Regions from separate parts of the Paraburkholderia sp. BR13439 genome, predicted to be linked through region 1. Evidence: predicted binding sites of a transcription regulator. Region 1 holds the regulator's gene; each other region holds the start of a gene.
The links. The regulator FNR, encoded in region 1, switches genes on or off when oxygen is low (the NO sensors DNR and NnrR bind a similar motif). The targets are predictions, from matches to a motif close to TTGATNNNNATCAA.
Positions count from the first base shown of each region.

Region 2: a site for FNR is predicted at 3,038-3,051, ahead of AB3X96_RS26705 (basic amino acid/polyamine antiporter). Genes of this name have one in related genera too.
Region 3: a site for FNR is predicted at 3,411-3,424, ahead of AB3X96_RS19445 (universal stress protein). Genes of this name have one in related genera too.

Region 1 is NZ_JBFPKN010000011.1:115,029-121,211, reverse strand. Features, by position in the region: gene AB3X96_RS22115 (polyketide synthase) at 1-179, opposite strand, end outside; gene AB3X96_RS22110 (universal stress protein) at 379-1,218, shown strand; gene AB3X96_RS22105 (universal stress protein) at 1,242-1,760, shown strand; gene AB3X96_RS22100 (universal stress protein) at 1,790-2,251, opposite strand; gene AB3X96_RS22095 (response regulator) at 2,500-2,907, shown strand; gene fnr (fumarate/nitrate reduction transcriptional regulator Fnr) at 2,924-3,706, shown strand; gene AB3X96_RS22085 (PAS domain S-box protein) at 3,829-4,929, shown strand; gene AB3X96_RS22080 (universal stress protein) at 4,963-5,433, opposite strand; gene AB3X96_RS22075 (hypothetical protein) at 5,546-5,833, shown strand; gene AB3X96_RS22070 (zinc-dependent alcohol dehydrogenase family protein) at 5,828-6,183, opposite strand, start outside.
Region 2 is NZ_JBFPKN010000015.1:33,412-39,594, forward strand. Features, by position in the region: gene AB3X96_RS26685 (GFA family protein) at 225-596, shown strand; gene AB3X96_RS26690 (hypothetical protein) at 593-715, shown strand; gene AB3X96_RS26695 (response regulator) at 723-1,463, shown strand; gene AB3X96_RS26700 (ATP-binding protein) at 1,460-2,803, shown strand; gene AB3X96_RS26705 (basic amino acid/polyamine antiporter) at 3,181-4,602, shown strand; gene arcA (arginine deiminase) at 4,653-5,912, shown strand.
Region 3 is NZ_JBFPKN010000009.1:155,339-161,521, forward strand. Features, by position in the region: gene AB3X96_RS19435 (SUMF1/EgtB/PvdO family nonheme iron enzyme) at 455-1,747, opposite strand; gene AB3X96_RS19440 (helix-turn-helix domain-containing protein) at 1,862-2,518, opposite strand; gene AB3X96_RS19445 (universal stress protein) at 2,834-3,301, opposite strand; gene AB3X96_RS19450 (FadR/GntR family transcriptional regulator) at 3,583-4,272, shown strand; gene AB3X96_RS19455 (acyl-homoserine-lactone synthase) at 4,328-4,921, opposite strand; gene AB3X96_RS19460 (hypothetical protein) at 5,077-5,394, shown strand; gene AB3X96_RS19465 (LuxR family transcriptional regulator) at 5,378-6,082, opposite strand.

The DNA of each region.
Region 1 (6,183 bases):
GCGAAGGCGATCGACTTGCTCCAGTCGGCGAAACTCCGCGCCGCGTACTCGCGCGCGGCGCCCTGCGCGGTCTGATACGCCGACGCGTAATCGAACCAGCCTTCGGGCTGTCCGGATGCCGTCGAGGTCCATGGTGAAGCGAAGCGTCCGAGCGGCGCGTCGGATTCGGATGCCATCATCGCTGCCCTCCAGTGGACAGCATAGGATTGCCAGGCGCGGTTGCAAACCGTCGAGCGCGTCTGCCACCGTATCGAGCTCGCGACGGCCCGCGCTTGATCTGCATCAACAGCCTCGCCCGCCGGGCCCATAGACTCCATTTGACGACGGGCGCGAGCCCGCTTGCGCCCGTTTCCCACGTTCTGTCACGGAGCTTTGGCGATGAGCTACAAAAGCATTCTCGTTCACCTCGATACGAGCGTTCGTGCACATCCGCGTCTCGAGATCGCATTGCAGCTCGCACACCGCTTTCATGCGACGCTGACCGGCCTGTTTTCGACGTACGTACCGCCGCGGCACGCGTTCTTCGTGATGGCTGGCACCGCCGACTACTATGCGGAGCACGAGCGCCTGCGCCACGAGCGTGCCAGCGCGCTGGAGCGGCTCTTTCGCGCGGAACTCGCGCGCGCGAACGTCGACGGCCAGTGGATCGCCGCGAACGGCTACGCGAACGACGTCGTGCCGCCCTATGCGCGGGTCGCCGATCTGATCGTGCTGGGCCAGCCCGACCCGACCGACCCGGACGCGTTCGTCGCCGAACAGTTCGTCGAGCACATCGTGCTGTCGGCCGGGCGGCCGGTGTTGCTGGTGCCGTCGAGCGGCACCTTCGCGGCGCCGGGCCGCCACGCGCTGATCGCGTGGGACGGCAGCCGCGAAGCGACCCGCGCGATCCACGACGCGCTGCCGTTCCTCGCGCACGCGGCCAAAGTGACGCTGCTGACGGTTCATTCGTCGGCCGATCGTCCGCCGCAGGGCACGGCTGCCGGCGACGACATCGCACTCACCGTCGCGCGTCACGGCGTGAGGATCGACGTGCGCGAGCTGAGCGTCGCGGACCGCGCGCCGGTCGGCGACGCGCTGCTGTCGCAGGCGGCCGACCTCGGCTGCGACCTGATCGTAATGGGCGCCTACGCGCATTCGCGTCTGCACGAAGTCGTGCTGGGCGGCGCGACGCGCACGATGCTCGAATCGATGAGCGTGCCGGTGCTGTTGTCGCACTGAAGTGTGCGCTTAAGGAGTCCGCCATGTTTCACCGCCTATTCGTCGCGCTCGACGGCAGCGCCACGGCCTCGCGCGCGTTCGACGCCGCGCTGACCCTCGCCGCCGAATCGGGCGCCGAGCTGATGCCACTGTACGTGATCGACGTACCCATCATCGCTTACGACGCGCCCGGCTTCGACCCTTCCACGATCGAGGACGCGTTCATCGAGGAAGGCAAGCGGATCGCGGCCGACGCGCAGAGCCGGATGACCGCACGCGGGGTCAAGGGCACGGCCCGCGCCGTCGAAGCCGCGACCACCGGCGAAGACGTCGCGCATCGCATCGTCGAGACGGCGCGCGAATGGCACGCCGATGCGATCGTGATGGGCACGCACGGCCGCCGCGGGTTTCAACGGCTGATGCTCGGCAGCGTCGCCGAGCGCGTGCTGCGCCGCGCCTGTTGCCCGGTGCTGATGATTCCCGCGCAGGCGAGCGGCGCGACGCGCGTCCAGCCAGCCCCCGGACAGCGCCGACAGCGGACCCGCCTGAGCGAACTCGCCTGAGCCGCTAGAAACTGGCTCTGCGCGGCGCTTCAGGGCCGAGGGTGGGCTTGTTCGTCATGCCGCACGATCAGCACCGGTATGTCGGTCGACCGCACGAGCGACTCCGCGACGCTGCCGAGCAGAAAGCGCTGCACGCCACGGCGGCCATGCGTGCCCATCACGATCAGATCGGCCTGGATTTCGTCGGCGACGCGCGCGAGCACCGCCGACACGTTTTCGGCGTAAGCGTCGATCACCCGCACGCCGCCCGGCACCTGCGCCTCGCGCAACAGCTCGCGCGGGCCATCGAGCGCGCGGCTGGCGAAATCTTGCGCCGCGCCCGCCGGTTCCGGCTCGAAAGCCACGTCGGCATTGTTCGACCACTTGCCGTGCCCCACCACGCAGCAGGCTTCGAGCGTGGCGCCCGTCAGCTTCGCGAGCTTCAGCGCCTCGGCGAAGGCGCGCTGCGCGCTGGGACTGTCGTCGAGTGCAACCAGAATTCGTGCATACATGTCGGACTCCCTCTGAAAGCGCTGGCATGACCCGAAGTGGTGCCCTCGCGCGTTTGCACCGACAGTGTGAAGCGCGCCCCGCCACTCGGCTTGACGCAGGTCAACGGGTCGCCGCTCGGCGCTGCCGCTGCTGGACGACATCGCCAGCAACCCACTAGGAATAATCCTACAACCACTACCTGAACTCCTAGCACCGCTTAAAGCGCTGCCGATATGTTTCCAAGATTAGGTCGCCAATACTGGTCGGTATGGACACCGCCCCGTCAGCCACCTTATCGAGAGTCTTCCTCGTCGACGATGCGGTCGAGGTCCGGCGCCGGCTTGCTTGCCTGATCGCGCTGATTCCCGGCATCGAAATCGCCGGCGAGTCGGCGGGCGTCGAGCACGCGTTCGACGACATCGTCGCGAGTCGCGCCGATGTCGCGGTGCTGGACCCGTGCTTCTCGGGCAAGACCGACCTCCTGCTGCTCGCTGCGCTATCGCGGGTGCGGCCGTCCATCGTCAGCATCGTGCTGACCAATCATGACGCGACGGCGTTTCGCCGCGCGTGCGAAGCGGCGGGCGCCGACTTCTTCTTCGACAAGACCTCGGAGTTCGAGCTCGCCTGCCGCGCCATCGAAGCGATTGCCTATGCGCGTCGTGCGCATCGGGTCTGACCGCCAGGAGCCGATCATGCAAGTTGCCGCAGTCCGTGAACCCCGCCACGACGCGCCTCGCACCTCGCACGTCGTACCGATCCACGTCGCGCCCAGCACCGCGGCGGCACGCCACGCCGTCACGCGCTGCTCCACCTGCGCGATGCGCGCGATCTGCATGCCGCCCGAGCTGACACTGGACGAACTGAGCCGGCTCGATGCGTTGATCTGCTCGACGCGCTCGATCAAACGCGGCGACGCGCTGTATCGCGCGGGCGACGAGTTTCAAAGCATCTACGCGATACGCGCCGGCTCATTCAAAACCGTGGTCATGCATCGCGACGGTCGCGAGCACGTGACTGGCTTCCAGATTGCCGGCGACTCGCTTGGCCTCGACGGCATCGGCGAGGGCAAGCAGAATTGCGATGCGATTGCGCTCGAAGATAGCGTCGTGTGCATCATTCCGTTCGCGCAGCTCGAGGCGATCTGTCGCGAGATCAAACCGATGCAGCATCACATCTATCAGCTGATGAGCGGCGAGATCGTGCGCGAATCGAGCCAGATGATGCTGCTCGGCACGATGACCGCCGAACAGCGCGTCGCGACGTTTTTGCTGAATCTGTCGAAGCGCTTCAAGGCGCGCGGCTTTTCCGCGGCGGAGTTTCATCTGCGCATGACGCGCGAGGAAATCGGCTGCTTTCTGGGCATGAAGCTCGAAACGGTGAGCCGGATGTTCTCGAAGTTCCAGCGCGAGCACCTCGTCAAGGCGAACGGCAAAACGATCCGCATAGAAGACCCGGAACGACTGGCTCGGGTCTGAGCACCGGCGCGACGCCCGCCTCACGTTCGTTCGCGGGACATGCCGGGTGGAACAGGCGCTCCTGAACTGATATAACTCAGTGCGTTGCGGTACGCGACCTTGCGTGGCCGCCCGGAGGAGCGATGGGTCTATCGAGCGGCGAGTCTTCCTGCTTCACCAGTGCTGCATCCGGGTCGGACGTGTCGGTCGAGGATCGCTATTTCATGTTGGTCGAGGCGGTGCAGGACTACGCTATCTTCATGCTGGACCCCGCCGGCCGCGTCACCAGCTGGAATCCCGGCGCACAGCGCATCAAGGGCTACACGCCCGAAGAAATCATCGGCCAGCATTTCTCGAAGTTCTATACCCCGGAGGACATCGCGGCCGGCAAGCCCGCGCGCGAACTGGAAACCGCCGCAGCCGTAGGCCGCGCCGAGGACGAAGGATGGCGTGTGCGTCGCGACGGTTCGCGTTTCTGGGCCAACGTGGTCGTTTCCGCCGTGCACGATGCGTCGGGCGCGCTGCTCGGCTTCGCCAAGGTCACGCGCGATCTGACCGAGCGCATGCGTCTTGCGGAACTCGAACGCGCAAGCCAGGTATCCACGCACGCGCACATCGCCCGTGAAAACGAGCAGAAACGGATTGCGCGCGAACTGCACGACGATCTCGGCCAACGGCTGACGGCGCTAAAAATGAGCGTCGCGCTGCTCGAAGCGAAGCTGAACAAGCAAGCCGACACTGAGCCGCTTGCGGCGCAAACGCGTGAGCTGCAACAGCAGATCGACTGGATGGCCGCTTCGCTGCGGCGCATCGCCGCCGATCTGCGCCCCCCGCTGCTCGACGACCTCGGACTCGCCGCCGCGCTCGACTGGCTGGCCGAAGACTTCACGAAACGCTACAACGTGCGCTCCAGCGTGCATCTCGAACCCGCCGAGCCGGTATGCGGCGAATTCGCGGCGACGGCGCTGTTTCGCATCGTTCAGGAGGCGTTGACGAACGTCGCGCGGCACGCCAAGGCGAGGCGCGTACGCATCGACATGACCTGCGCGGGCCCGATCGTATCGCTCGATATCGACGATGACGGCGCGGGTGTCGCGCTGGATCATGCGCAGGGAACAACTTCATTCGGGCTGCTTGGCATTCGCGAACGTGTGCGGCAGTTGCGCGGCAACGTGTCGTTCATCAGCTCGCCGGGCCATGGTTTCAGGATCTCGATCCAGATACCAGCCGACGCGCTCGTGTAGTGCTCCCACGCCGCCGCGCCCCGCTACCGCGGATTACTCCTGGGGCGCTTCCTCGCTGATCTGCTCGCGCATCAGCAACACCGGACAGGTCGAGAAACGCAGCACCCGCTCCGCCACGCTGCCGATCACGAGGCGCCGCACGCCGCGTCGCCCATGCGTGCCCAGCACGAGCAGATCGGCGTGGACCTGCTCGCCGTGGCGCAGCACGATCGTGGCGACGTCGTCGGACAGGCTCTCCGACTCGATCATCGCGGGCCGGCAGCGCACATCGGCGGCGGCGCACGCCTGCTCGGCCTCCTCGAGCACCGAGTGGCCGTCCTGGCGCAATGCTTCGACTAGCGCGAGCGGGTCGTAATAGCCGGCATAGGAAAAGATCGGCGTCTTGTCGACTACATAAACCGGATGCACGACGGCCTTCGTCAACGCGGCGATAGTCACCGCTTCTTTCAGCGCGCGTTTCGAGAAGCTACTGCCGTCCAGCGCGACGAGGATATGTTGGTACATGCCGATTCTCCACTGAGGTTGGATTTGTCAACGCGCGTGGCGCGCCCCTGCTACAGATAAAAGGGCCCGCCCGCACTGCCCGGATGCGGCGTGCCGCGCGTATGCCGCGGCGGTGAGCCGTGTGCTGGTCGCGGTCGACGAGACGAAAGCGCGCATCGGCGGCGACGAACTGCCGGGCGACATGCGTGGCGAGCGCCAGTCCGGTGCCGCCCGCGGACGCGATCATCACGCGGTGGAAGGTGTTGCGCTCGGCAGCAGTGATCATCGGCTTTCCTCGGATCGTCGCGTCGCGCCTCGGACCGTGACGGGGCGCCCAACGGTGCCCGCTTACATAATGAACGCCGGCGCGGCGGGCGGCTTGATCTGCATCAAGCGACCATGGCTCGCGAACAAATCATGAGCGGACCGCGAGCACGGCCGCGCCGGTCAGCTTGCCGTGGCGCAGATCGTCGAGCGCGCGGTTCGCGTCGCGCAACGGGTAGGTGGTCGTCTCGATCGCGAGCCGGGTCTCCGCGGCGCTGCGCATGAACGCAAGCCCATCGTCGCGGGTCAGATTGGCGACCGACACGACGCGCCGTTCGCCCCACAGAAACGCGTACGGGAACGACGGAATGTCGCTCATATGAATCCCGCCGCACACCACCACGCCGCCCTTCGCGACCGCCTGCAGCGCCAGCGGCACCAGTGCGCCGACCGGCGCGAACAGCAGTGCGGCGTCGAGTTCGCTGGGCGGCGCCTCGTCGCTGCCGC
Region 2 (6,183 bases), on a different contig from region 1:
GAGCGCGACAATGCGGCGGCAATGAATCAACCCGCATTGTCCGTTTTGCGCGTGCCGCTTAAACGCTAATTCGCGCGCGCTTAAACTTCGCTGTTTCGCCTTGCGCCAATTGCCACGGCTTATTGCAATGTAATGTATCGTCTCGGCGGCCGGATACATTACGACATAATTCGACTGATGAACCAGGCTATAAAAGCAGGCATCGTCAAATCACGGAGATCACCATGAGCGCCGAGTTGCTGCAAGGGTCCTGTCACTGCGGGGCCGTCAAGTTCGAAGTTCGCGCCGAAATCGTTCCTGCCGGCCGCTGTAACTGCAGCCTGTGCCGCCGCAAGGGCGCGCTGATGACGCCGCCCTTTCCCGCGAGTCAACTGAAGATTCTGAGTGGCGAGGATTCGCTGACGCTGTACCAGTTCAACACGAAGGTCGCGAAACACTACTTCTGCAAGCATTGCGGCATCTATCCTTTTCATCAGACGCGCAGAGATCCGCTGCAATGGCGCGTCAATATCGGCTGCCTCGACGGGGTCGATCCTTATGTGCTCGAAGCCAGCGTGGCCGACGGCGCGAGTCTTTCCGTGCTGGAGGACGCATGAAACGCCTGTTTGCCATCGCCGTGTTCGTCGTGGGCGGCTTCGCGGCGGAACTTGCGCATCCGTTGCAGTGTTCACTGATCCAATCGAGCGGCGTGCAACTCAAACGCCGCGGCAGATAATCCGTCGATGGAAACCTCCGACCACGTACTGATCGTCGACGACGATCGCGGTATCCGCGAACTGCTCGCGGGATACCTCGAGAAAAACGGCGTGCGCGTCACGCTCGCGGCCAATGGCCGCCAGATGCGCGCCGCGCTCGAGAACGGCGCGCCCGACCTGATCGTGCTCGACCTGATGCTGCCCGGCGAAGACGGCCTCGTGCTGTGCCGCGAGCTGCGCGCGGGCAAGTTCCGCGCGGTGCCGATTCTGATGCTGACGGCGCGCAGCGAGGAAGCGGACCGGATCGTCGGGCTCGAAATGGGCGCCGACGATTACCTGACCAAACCGTTCGCCGCACGCGAGCTGCTCGCGCGAATCCGCTCGGTGCTGCGCCGCGCGCGCATGCTGCCGCCCGGCATGGAAGTGACGGAGTCGGCGCCGATGCTGTGCTTCGGCGACTGGCGGCTCGACACGACCGCGCGCCATCTGCTCGACGCGGACGGCACCGAAGTGGCGTTGAGCGGCGCGGAGTACCGTCTGTTGCGCGTGTTTCTCGATCACCCACAGCGCGTGCTCACGCGCGACCAGCTGCTGAACCTGACCCAGGGACGCCAGGCCGATCCGTTCGACCGCTCGATCGATCTGATGGTGAGCCGCCTGCGTCAGCGCCTGCGCGACGGCGCGCGCGAGCCGCGCTACATCAAGACGCTGCGCAGCGAGGGCTATGTGTTTTCGGCAGCGGTCACCGCGATCGGAGATCCGCAATGAACGTTTCTGCGTCACCGTCGTTGCTGCGCTGGCCGCACTGGCCGCGCACGCTGTTCGCGCGGCTCGCGGTGATTCTGTTCGTCGGGCTCGCGCTCGCGCAGGCTTTGTCGTTCTGGCTCACGATGACCGAGCGCGACCAGACGATGACCAACATCATGATGGGCTACATCGAGCGCGAAGTGGCGAGCTCGGTCGCGCTGCTCGACCATCTGCCGCCCGACGAGCGCGCCCAGTGGCTGCCGCGGCTTGCGCGGCGCAGCTACGAGTTCGTGCTCGGCGAGGGCGTGGCCGGCGCACCGGTCGACGCAAGCCTGTCGGCGCGCGTCGCGCAATCGATCGGCGACGGCATCGGCACGCGATATCCGTTGACCGTCAACGCGGTGCCAGGCGATCGCGAGCGTCTGCAGGTGCACCTGAAACTGAGCGACGGCACGCCGCTCACCATCGACCTGCGGCCGATGCCCGGCGCACCGTTGTCGCGCTGGCTGCCGCTCGTGCTGACGCTGCAATTGCTCGTGCTCGGCGCCTGCTGCTGGCTGGCGGTGCGGCTCGCGACGCGCCCGCTCAATCAGCTCGCCGTCGCGGCCGACACGCTCGGCCCCGACCTGAAGGCCGAGCGTCTGCCCGAAGCCGGTCCGTCCGAAGTGGCGCGCGCCGCGCGCGCGTTCAACGCGATGCAGGATCGGATCGCCACGTACATGACCGAGCGCATGCAGATTCTCGCGGCGATTTCGCACGATCTGCAGACGCCGATCACGCGCATGCGTCTACGCGTCGACACGATGGACGACGACAGCGAAGCCGCGAAGCTGCGCCAGGACCTGCAGGAAATGGAGGCGCTGGTCAAGGAAGGGGTCACCTATGCGCGCACGATGCACGGCACGACCGAAGTGCCGCGCCGCATCGATCCCGATGCACTGTTCGATAGCCTTGTCTGCGATTACGTGGACGCCGGTCAGCAAGTGTCGCTGCAGGGCCAGTTCGGCCAGTCGCTGAGGTTGCGTCCACAGGCGTTGAAGCGCATCGTCGGCAATCTGGTCGATAACGCGCTGAGGTACGCCGGCGCCGCGCAGATCGAGATCGGCGCGTTGCACGATGGCGAGGCGACCGTGTCGGTGCTCGATCGCGGTCCCGGCATTCCGGCCGAGTCGCTTGAGACGGTGTTCGAGCCTTTCGTGCGACTCGAAGATTCGCGCAATCGTCAAACGGGCGGCACGGGGCTGGGGCTCGCGATCGCGCGGCAACTCGCGCTCGCGATGGACGCGACGCTCACGCTGCACAACCGCGTTGGCGGCGGCCTCGAAGCGCGGCTGACGTTGAGGAAGTTGCGCGAATCATAGTTGGACCCGAAACCCGCCACTGCGAAAGCGTCATCAGGTTTGGACCATTGATGACGTTCGCGCGTCATTCCGAGCTGTCGCTCGGCCGCTTATCAGTAGTTCTGAGCGACCACATTTTCAGCTCGCTTCAGCGATTCCCCATCATTCGAGAAAACCGCGTTGGTGATGCGACACGTCGCATCATTGTTAAATCATCGATATTGAATGCGACTTATCCATGCGAGCGGCGATAAATTGACAAACGTCAGCGGACAGACCATTCTTTTCGTGTGGTGGTTGCAGAGTAACGCGGCTGATCGACAGCAAGATTGGCCGAGAGACACGTTTCGTTCGAATCTGATTAAAGATCCGTGTTGGGTCACTAAAAAGGAATCCGAATGGCGTCCACTCCACAAAAGCTTTCAAAAATGCAACTCACCGGGATGGTCGTGGGCGGCATGGTCGGAGCCGGGATATTTTCCCTACCGCGTACCTTCGCCGACGCCACCGGTCCGCTGGGCGCCCTGATCGCATGGCTGATTGCGGGCACCGGCATGTATATGCTGGCGCGCGTGTTTCAGACGCTGGCGGAAAGAAAGCCAGAACTGGACGCCGGCGTGTTTGCGTATGCGAGAGCGGGCTTTGGCGACTATCCGGGCTTTCTTTCCGCATTTGGCTACTGGATCAGCAGTTGTATCGGCAATGTTTCTTACTGGGTGCTGATCAAGTCGACACTCGGCGCATTTTTTCCGGTGTTCGGCGAGGGTAATACGGTCGTCGCGATCGTCGTTGCTTCGATCGGCATCTGGCTATTTCATTACATGATCCTGAAAGGCGTGCAGCAGGCGGCCTTCATCAACAGTATTGTTACGGTCGCCAAGATCATTCCGATTCTGGTGTTCATTCTGATCCTGTTGTTCGGCTTTCGGATGGACCTGTTCCAGGCCAACCTCTACGGCGGCGGTCTCGAAGGCAATATCTTCGAGCAGGTGCGGGCCACGATGCTGGTCACCGTGTTCGTGTTTATCGGCATCGAAGGGGCGAGCGTTTATTCCCGTTATGCAAAGAAGCGCTCCGACGTCGGGCAATCGACGATATTCGGCTTCGTCGTCGTCACCTCGCTGATGGTGCTCGTGACGATGCTGCCTTATGCGGTGCTCGAGCGCGTGGACATTGCGGCGATGCGGCAGCCGTCGATGTCTGCGGTGCTCGAAGCGGTGGTCGGTCACTGGGGCGCCGTTTTCGTCAGCATAGGTCTGCTGATTTCGGTGCTCGGCGCTTATCTGGCCTGGTCGTTGATCTGCGCCGAAGTGTTGTTCTCGGCGGCGAGGACCGAAGACATGCCTGCGATCTTCGGCAAGGAAAACGTCAACAAGACGCCGGCTAATGCATTGTGGCTGACCAACATCGTGGTGCAGTTGCTCGTCATCAGCACGTACTTCTCGCGCGATGCATTCGCGCTGATGTTGAATCTGACGAGCGCGATGTCGTTGATTCCGTACCTGCTCGTCGCGGTGTTCGGATGCATGAACGCGAATCGCGGCGACGGTTACGACCTTCGCGCCGACGAGCGCCGGCGCGACCTGATCATGGCCGCGATCGCCGTGATCTATACCGCATTCATGATCTTCGCGGGCGGCCTGAAATTCATTCTGCTTGCCGCGGTGCTGTACGCGCCCGGCACAGCTCTTTATTTTTGGGCGCGACGAGAGCAGAGCAAGAACGTTTTCATCATTTCCGATTGGTTCATCTTTACCGTCATCGTCATTGGCGCGATCATCGGCATTTACGCCCTCGTAACCGGAAGGATCACAATCTAACGACATCAGATTGAACAGAGTGGGTCACCACTGATATTCAGGAGGTCATCATGGCGAACACGGACGCGAAAGCGGGTGAATTGGGCGTCTACTCCGAAGTCGGGCAGCTGCGCAAAGTGATGGTCTGCGCACCGGGGCTCGCGCATCAGCGTCTTACCCCGAGCAATTGCGATGAACTGCTGTTCGACGACGTACTGTGGGTCGAGAACGCGAAGCGCGACCACTTCGACTTCGTCACGAAGATGCGCGACCGTGGCGTCGAAGTGGTGGAGATGCACAATCTTCTCTCCGAAACGGTCGCGGTGCACGAAGGCAAGAAGTGGATTCTGGACAACCAGGTGGTGCCGAACCAGGTCGGCCTCGGCTTTATCGATGAATTGAGAAGCTATCTGGAAGGGCTCGACAATCGCAAGCTGGCCGAAACGCTGATTGGCGGGCTATCCACGCACGACTTCCCGGAAGCGCACGGCGGCAAGGCGCTGGAGGTTGCGAAGGAAGCGGCGGGCGGTACCGAATATCTGCTGCCGCCGTTGCCGAACACGCTGTACACGCGCGACACGACCTGCTGGATCTACGGCGGCGTCACGCTGAATGCGCTGTACTGGCCGGCCCGTCACGAAGAGACGATCCTGACCACGGCGATCTACAAGTTCCACCCCGACTTCGCGGGCAAGGTCAACGTGTGGTGGGGCGATCCGACCCAGGATCACGGTCTCGCCACGCTGGAAGGCGGCGACGTGATGCCGATCGGCAAGGGCGTCGTGCTGATCGGCATGAGCGAGCGCACTTCGCGTCAGGCCATCAGTCAACTGGCGGCAACGCTGTTCAAGAAGGGCGCGGCCGAGCGCGTGATCGTCGCGGCGATGCCGAAGATTCGCGCGGCGATGCACCTCGATACCGTGTTCACGTTCGCCGATCGCGATTGCGTGCTGGTGGCCCCGGACTTCATGGCGAAGACGCGCACCTATTCGTATCGGCCGAGCAGTCATCCGAGCGGCGTCGAATTGCACGCCGAAAACAAGCCGTTCACCGATGTCGTCGCCGAGGCGCTCGGGCTCAAGCATCTGCGCGTAGTCGAGGCGGGCGGCAGCGACTATCAGCGCGAGCGCACGCAGTGGGATAGCGGTGCGAACCTCGTGTGCGCGGCGCCGGGCGTCGTCTATGCATACGACCGCAACACGTACACGAACACGCTCTTGCGCAAGCAGGGCATCGAGGTGATTACGATCGTCGGTGCGGAGCTGGGCCGTGGACGTGGCGGCGGTCACTGCATGACCTGCCCGATCATTCGCGATGCGGTCGACTATTGATCAGCCACGCGGATCGATTTGACGGTGAGTGGCGAATGCCGCCCCGCTCGCTGAAGTGGCGAGCGAGCGACAGCGGCGCGCGCGTGCGCCGCCGCCAGGCGGTCCGGCTTGAAGTCGAACTTCCTTTTACTATACTTTTTAACGACTTAGAGGCAGGCCTGAAATATCGAATTTGGCATCTCGCGATTTGCAAGGATTACGTTCGATAGACCAGCGATCGCTGCAATGAAGTTCGAGTTAATGAATCTGCGAGTAGCTGGACGATTACTTT
Region 3 (6,183 bases), on a different contig from region 1:
GCGGCGTGCAGTTAGCAGAATTATGAGAAGAGAGAGCCTGATATCAGGCTGGGTCACCTTGCTGATCGAATGGGCGTGCAAACGAGCGTCTTTTACCGGAAACTGCCAGACGTTGTCGAGCAATTGCGTCAGAGCCGACAAGAGAAGAGGGAGGGCGAGCGCTGGCGGTCTCATCTGCGTTTCGCCAGGAAGCTGCGCTTTGCGAAACACCAGCTCGATGAAGCGGGGCGAAAATTTACCACCGTCAGTGTCTTCCGCTGTGTTAGGGGTTGTGCCTCGATCGGACGCACAGATCAGGCTGTTCCAGTTCGTGCGCGACTATTTGTAGTTCCAGGCGAACGCTGCTATCTACAAAAGAGTCAATTAAAGCATTTGCTGAAAGGTTAAAGCATTAGTTGAAGAAACTTGCATCAAAGCGGAAGCTGAATTTTGTTTTCAACTTCCGCTTTATTTGTCAACCCCGCACACACCGAAACCCCGCATACACATACTGATAGTGCGGCTGAAACCAGTTGCGAAATTCCGGCCGCAGCATGCACAGCGCGGTACGCGCCGAACCGCCCTTCAGCACGTAATGCTGTCCATCGAAGAAGTTGGCCGAATAGCCGGGATAGAACGGAAACGCTTCGAACCCCGGCAGCGCTTCGAATAGCGTCGAGGTCCATTCCCAACCGTTGCCGAACTGACCTTCCGCACCGAACGTGCTGACGTTGTCCGGATACGCATCGACGGGCCGTGGGTCCCAGCTGCGGAAATCGAAATTCCCCGATGCCGCGTGCGGCGCGCCGTGCGCCGCGCGTTGCCATTGCGCCTCTGTCGGCAGGGCTTTGCCGGCCCAGCGCGCGTAGGCGCTTGCTTCGGCGTGGCTCACGTAGACGGGCCAGTCGAGCGGCAGCGGCACGTCGTCGAACATCGTGCGCAGCGTCCATGCGGTGCGGCCGTCTTCCGACGTGCGTTGCGACCAGCCGGCCGGATGCTCGATGCACTCCGCTTCCTTCCACGCCCAGTCTTTCGGCGACCACCACTTCGGCTCGCGATAACCGCCGTCTTCGAGGAACTCGAGGAACGCACCGTTCGTGACCATGTATCGATCGATCTCGAACGCGGGCACCTCCACGCCCATCGCGCCGAATTCATTGTCCCAGCCGAAACGGCCGGCCTCGCGCGGCATGCCGAGCACGGTCGTGCCGGCGGGCACGCGGACCATCGACGACAACTCGTCGCGCTGCTCCGTGCGTGTCACCACCGGTTCGCGCAACGCGGTGTTTTTCTGCGCGAGCGGCAACTGATGGAGCATGTACGCGAGCGTTTCCGCGTGCATCAACCGATGCTCGATCGCGACGTTCAGCAACTGCACGGCCGCTTCATCGCCCACCGGGTTGCCGAGTTCGTCGAGCGCGGCGTCGATCTGGCGGCGCGCTCGCATCGCATACTCGCGCAGGGCGTCGAGCGACGGCCAATCGCTGGGCTGATCGGTGGGAAAGCCACCGTCTACCGGATCGATGCCGAATGCGAACAGCTGATCGAGTTCCGGTGCGAAAGCCGGCAGATCGAACAGACGCTGGTCGAACAGATTGCGATCGAACGCTTCGAGATGGCCGATATAGAACACGACACGGTGACGCTCGCGGATCGGCCGTTCATAGAGGTAGTCGGGTTTGACGATTGCAAACAGGTCATCGGTGACTTGACGCGCGTCGTGCAGGCGCTGCACGAGCGGATGATGCGGGGCAGGGTCGCGATTCATTGGGGCCGGGTCTCCATGCAACACGGTTGCCGTGGGGGGCGGTCTGAAAACTTTACCCCCTTGCAGACGGCGTGCCAAGACGGACCGAGCGACCGTTCAGCCCCGCCCAGCCGCTCAGACCTGCCGCAAGCCTTCGAGATCGACGATGTGAATATGCTTGCCCCGCGTGTCGATCAGGCCACGTTTTTGAAATCTTGACAGCGTGCGGCTGACCGTTTCGAGCGTCATGCCGAGGTAGCTGCCCATGTCCTCGCGCGTCATGCGCAGGTTGAATTCCGACCACGAGTAGCCGCGCTGCGCATTGCGCTGCGACACGTCCAGCAGGAAGGCGGCGACGCGTTCGTCGGCGGACAGAGAGCCGAGCACCATCATCTGCGCGGCCTCGCTGACGATCTGCGCACCCAGCAGCTTGTGCATGCGCTCCTGGATCGAACCGATTTCGCGACAAAGCTGCTTCAGCGCACTGTATGGAACGATGCACACCGTGCTGTCTTCCAGCGCGAAGGCGCTGCACGCATGGATGTCCGCGCTGATGCCGTCGAGCCCGAGCGGCTCGCCCGCAAGACGCAGGCCGGTGACCTGCTCGCGGCCGTCGCGATGGATCATCACGGTCTTCATCGAGCCGGAACGCAGCGCGTAGATGCTGTCGAAGCGGTCGCCGCTGCGATACAGTGCTTCGCCGCGCGGCACCGAGCGCGCCGAGCAGATCAGCGTTTCGAGCTTCGGCAGCTCCTCCGCCGACAGCCCCTGCGGCATGCAGATCTGACGCATCGAACAACTGGAGCAGCGCGCGGCGGTGCGTGCGGTGGCGCGTCCCGCCATGGACTCGCGGCTGCCGCTCGCGGCAGAGCCGGCGGAGCGGGTCGAGGAACGGGGCACAGCGGTAGGATTCAGCATGTTCTGCGCGCGATTGATTATTGGTAGTGGTGAAATTGTCCCACCCGTTATGACCCTCAACGGGTGGCAAAGTGACGCGTTCGCTGCTTCGCTTTCCTGGCGACGGTGGTGCGCCGACGAAGGTGGGAAGGTGAGCCGCCGCGGCCGATGTCGGCGTCGTGGCTCACCGTCTTGCGCATGATGACCGTGTCAGACGGGTTGCTTGTCGGCGCCCGCGGCGGACGGTACCAGCAGAACCGGCAGCGTGGCCTGGCGCACGCAGCGTTCGGCGACACTGCCGAGAATCAGCCGCTGGAAGCCACGCCGCCCGTGCGTGCCCATTACGAGCAGGTCGGCGTTGAATTCGGCGGCGGCGTGCAGCACGATCTCGGCGACATCGCCGAGCGACGAAGCCTCGGAAACCCCCGGGTCGCCTTTCACACCTTGCTCGGCCATCACTTTCGAAAACTCGGCACGCAGCTCCTGGCCTTCCTCGATCAGCCGGTTGCGCAGGATCGACGGGTCGTAGCCGGGCGCCTCGAAGTACATCGGCGTATTTTCGACGACATAAAACGGCCGCAGCACAGCGCCATTCGACTTGGCGAGTTCGAGCGCCGCTTCGAACGCACGGCGCGAGGTATTGCTGCCGTCGACCGCTACAAGGATGCGTTTGTACATATCGGCTCCACGTCAAAAAAGCGTCTGCCACATTGCTAGCCGCGGCAGGGTTTATTGATGTTTTATACCAATGGAGCTTAGATGATTGCCGGAAAAGATGCACTCGACCAGGATGTAAATCAAACATTTGCCAAATATTCAGACCCGGCGCGGACGAAATGGCGGGCGCGGCGGCGCGCGCGAGTGGCCTTGCATGCTTACAAACCGCATAAGTTTGCTTAAGCTGGAACAAGGTTGGCCTTACAATCAGGCCATATTCAGACAAGCTGGCCAGTCCGCTGATGAACGATCGAAAAACCAAGGGCTTACCCGACCAGATCTACGGCGACATTCTCAACCGCATCCTCGAAGGCGAGTACAAGGAAGGCGAACGGTTGCCGACCGAGCATGCGCTGGCGGAGCGTTTCGCCACGTCCCGGCCGACTGTGCGCGAAGCGCTCGCGCGATTGCGGGCCGACGGCATCATCTCGACGCGGCACGGCTCTGGCACGACCGTCGCGCGGCGCCCCGACCCGGACGTGCGCCGCTTCGCGCCGCTCGAAACGCTGTCCGATATCCGCCGCTGCTATGAGTTTCGCATCGTGACCGAGGCGGGCGCGGCCGCGCAGGCAGCGCTGAAGGCCGACGCCCAGGACATCGCCGCGATCCAGCATGCGTGGGACGAGCTCGAGCGCATCATCGAGGCGCAGGGCATCGGCGCGAAGGACGACTTCCTGTTCCACCAGGCGGTCGCGCGGGCGTCGAAGAATCCGTTTTTCATCACGGTAATGTCGTTCATCGAGGAACAGATCCTGTTCAGCATGAACCTGTCGCGCAATCTGTCGCTGGTCAAAACGGTGGAGCGGCAGCGGGTGGTGCAGGCCGAGCACATGGCGGTGCTCGACGCGATCCGCCGCAAGGACTCGGCGGCCGCGGGCGCCGCGATGCGCGCGCATCTCGAGAACGCGCTGGAACGGATGTTCGGTTCCTGAGTCCGCGCGCGGGTGAAGGTGTCGAGATTTCGGTGCGGCCACGCTCCGGCGCGGCTCAAGCCGCGTCGGCGACCGGCCCGAATAGCGAGGTCAGCGTTTTCGCGCTTACCGCGACGTCGAGCGCAACGGCCCGTTCGACGCCGATCTGCAGCGGCGGCCCGAGCCGGCTGATATCGAGCCCGGCACGGCGCAGCATGCGCTCGATCGGCGTGGTAGTCACCGTGACGTAATGCGTGATGCCCATGCGTTGTGCGAAGCGCATCACTTCCTGAATTGCGCGAATTGTCATATCCGTGAAACCAAAAGACTGTTCCTCCCCGTTGGTTTCGATCGCCCAGCGGCTCAGTTCCCAGATATGTCGGCCGACCGGCGCGGCCGCGCCATGCAGCAGTTGCGGGAAGGTGTCTTTCAGCATGTTCGGACCTTCGGTCGGCATCAGTCGCCAACAGCCGCGCAACCGTTCGTCTTCGCCCTGAATCAGCATGTAGTACGGCCCGAGCGCATCGTAGCCGTCTATCTCCATTCCCGCGATGGTCGGAATTTCCCAGCCGAGCCGGCCGTGAAAGACCCGGGCGCGCAACCGGTACATCTCGTTGATCAGTTCGTTGTCGAATTCCTGCCGGAGTCCAATACGGATCGTGGTTTGCATGACGTTCTCCTGTGCGTGTTGGGGGCTGCCAGATACGCAGGAAAACTTATGCATTCTGAATCTTTGCGCCACCTACCTACCTGGATAGGTGTGGATGCTTATCGGGTATCGCAAAATTCACACACGTATCCGCCCCCAACCTACAAGGGTCCAAAATGGAACTCCTCGACAATCACTGGCAACCGCAAACCCACCTCCAGGCGCGTCCCTCGGAGGTCTCTTCGGCAGTGGATCGTGTTCTGATCATTGCCTACCGGAAGAAGAAAAAAGAGAGCCAGCGTCGTTTCTGGGCTCGCTTCGGCGTCACGCAGTCGCGCGGCAGCCGCTTCGAGTCGGGTGCGGAGATCCCGGCGCCGGTGTCGATCCTGCTTGGCCTTTACTTCATGAAAACCGTGTCGGACGCCGATCTGGGTCGCGCCGAGCGCGTGATGTACAGCCGCGACGCGGCCGCGCTGCTCAACCCGGGTCAATAAGCCCAAGCTGGGCCGCGATCACGGCGGCCGCGCGCCGTGAATTCACGCCGAATTTCGCCCTGATGTTTTTCATGTGGAAGTTCACCACGGCTTCCGAGCAACTCAGGATGTGGGATATCTCCCACGTGGATTTGCCGCGCGCGGTCCATTTCAGACATTCGCGCTCGCGCGGAGTCAGCTTCGGCATCAAGCTCTGCGCATGCGAATCCAGATGCTGTTTGCTGGTGTCGATCACCAGGTCGCGCAACAGCACGAGATTCGGCAACGCGGCGTTCACATGGCGCCTGAACCCGTCCGACGGCTTGTCGTCATTGACGAAGCACATCATGCCGGCTTCCTGATTCGGCCCGTGAATCGGCAGCGTCACGCCCGCACCCAAGCCGTACGAGCGAGCTTCCTCGTACAGGGCTTGCTGTGGCGGGGTGGCGAAAATCTCTGGCGTCCAGATGAGCGGCGCGGAGCGTGACAGGCAGTGCGCAACCGTTGGGTCGATATGCACCATGCCCTGTTCGTCATAGGTCTGCCGCCATGCCGGCGCGTAAGTGCTGCGCAGGTAAGCGTCCTCGAGACGCATGGTGGGCCGCGGCAGCATCGCGACCAGTATCCTGTCGAAGCCCCACGTTTCGGCGAGGCCCGTAATCACGCCGAACCATTCCGCCTCGTCGGCGGCGTCGAGTAGCGGTGCCATCTGCTCGATAAAGTGTAGCGACAATTTTTTGGCTCTCTCAGGCTCGCAAACATCCCATTCGCGGTTATTGGCAGACAAACTTCGGTCCGCTCTTTTGGTCC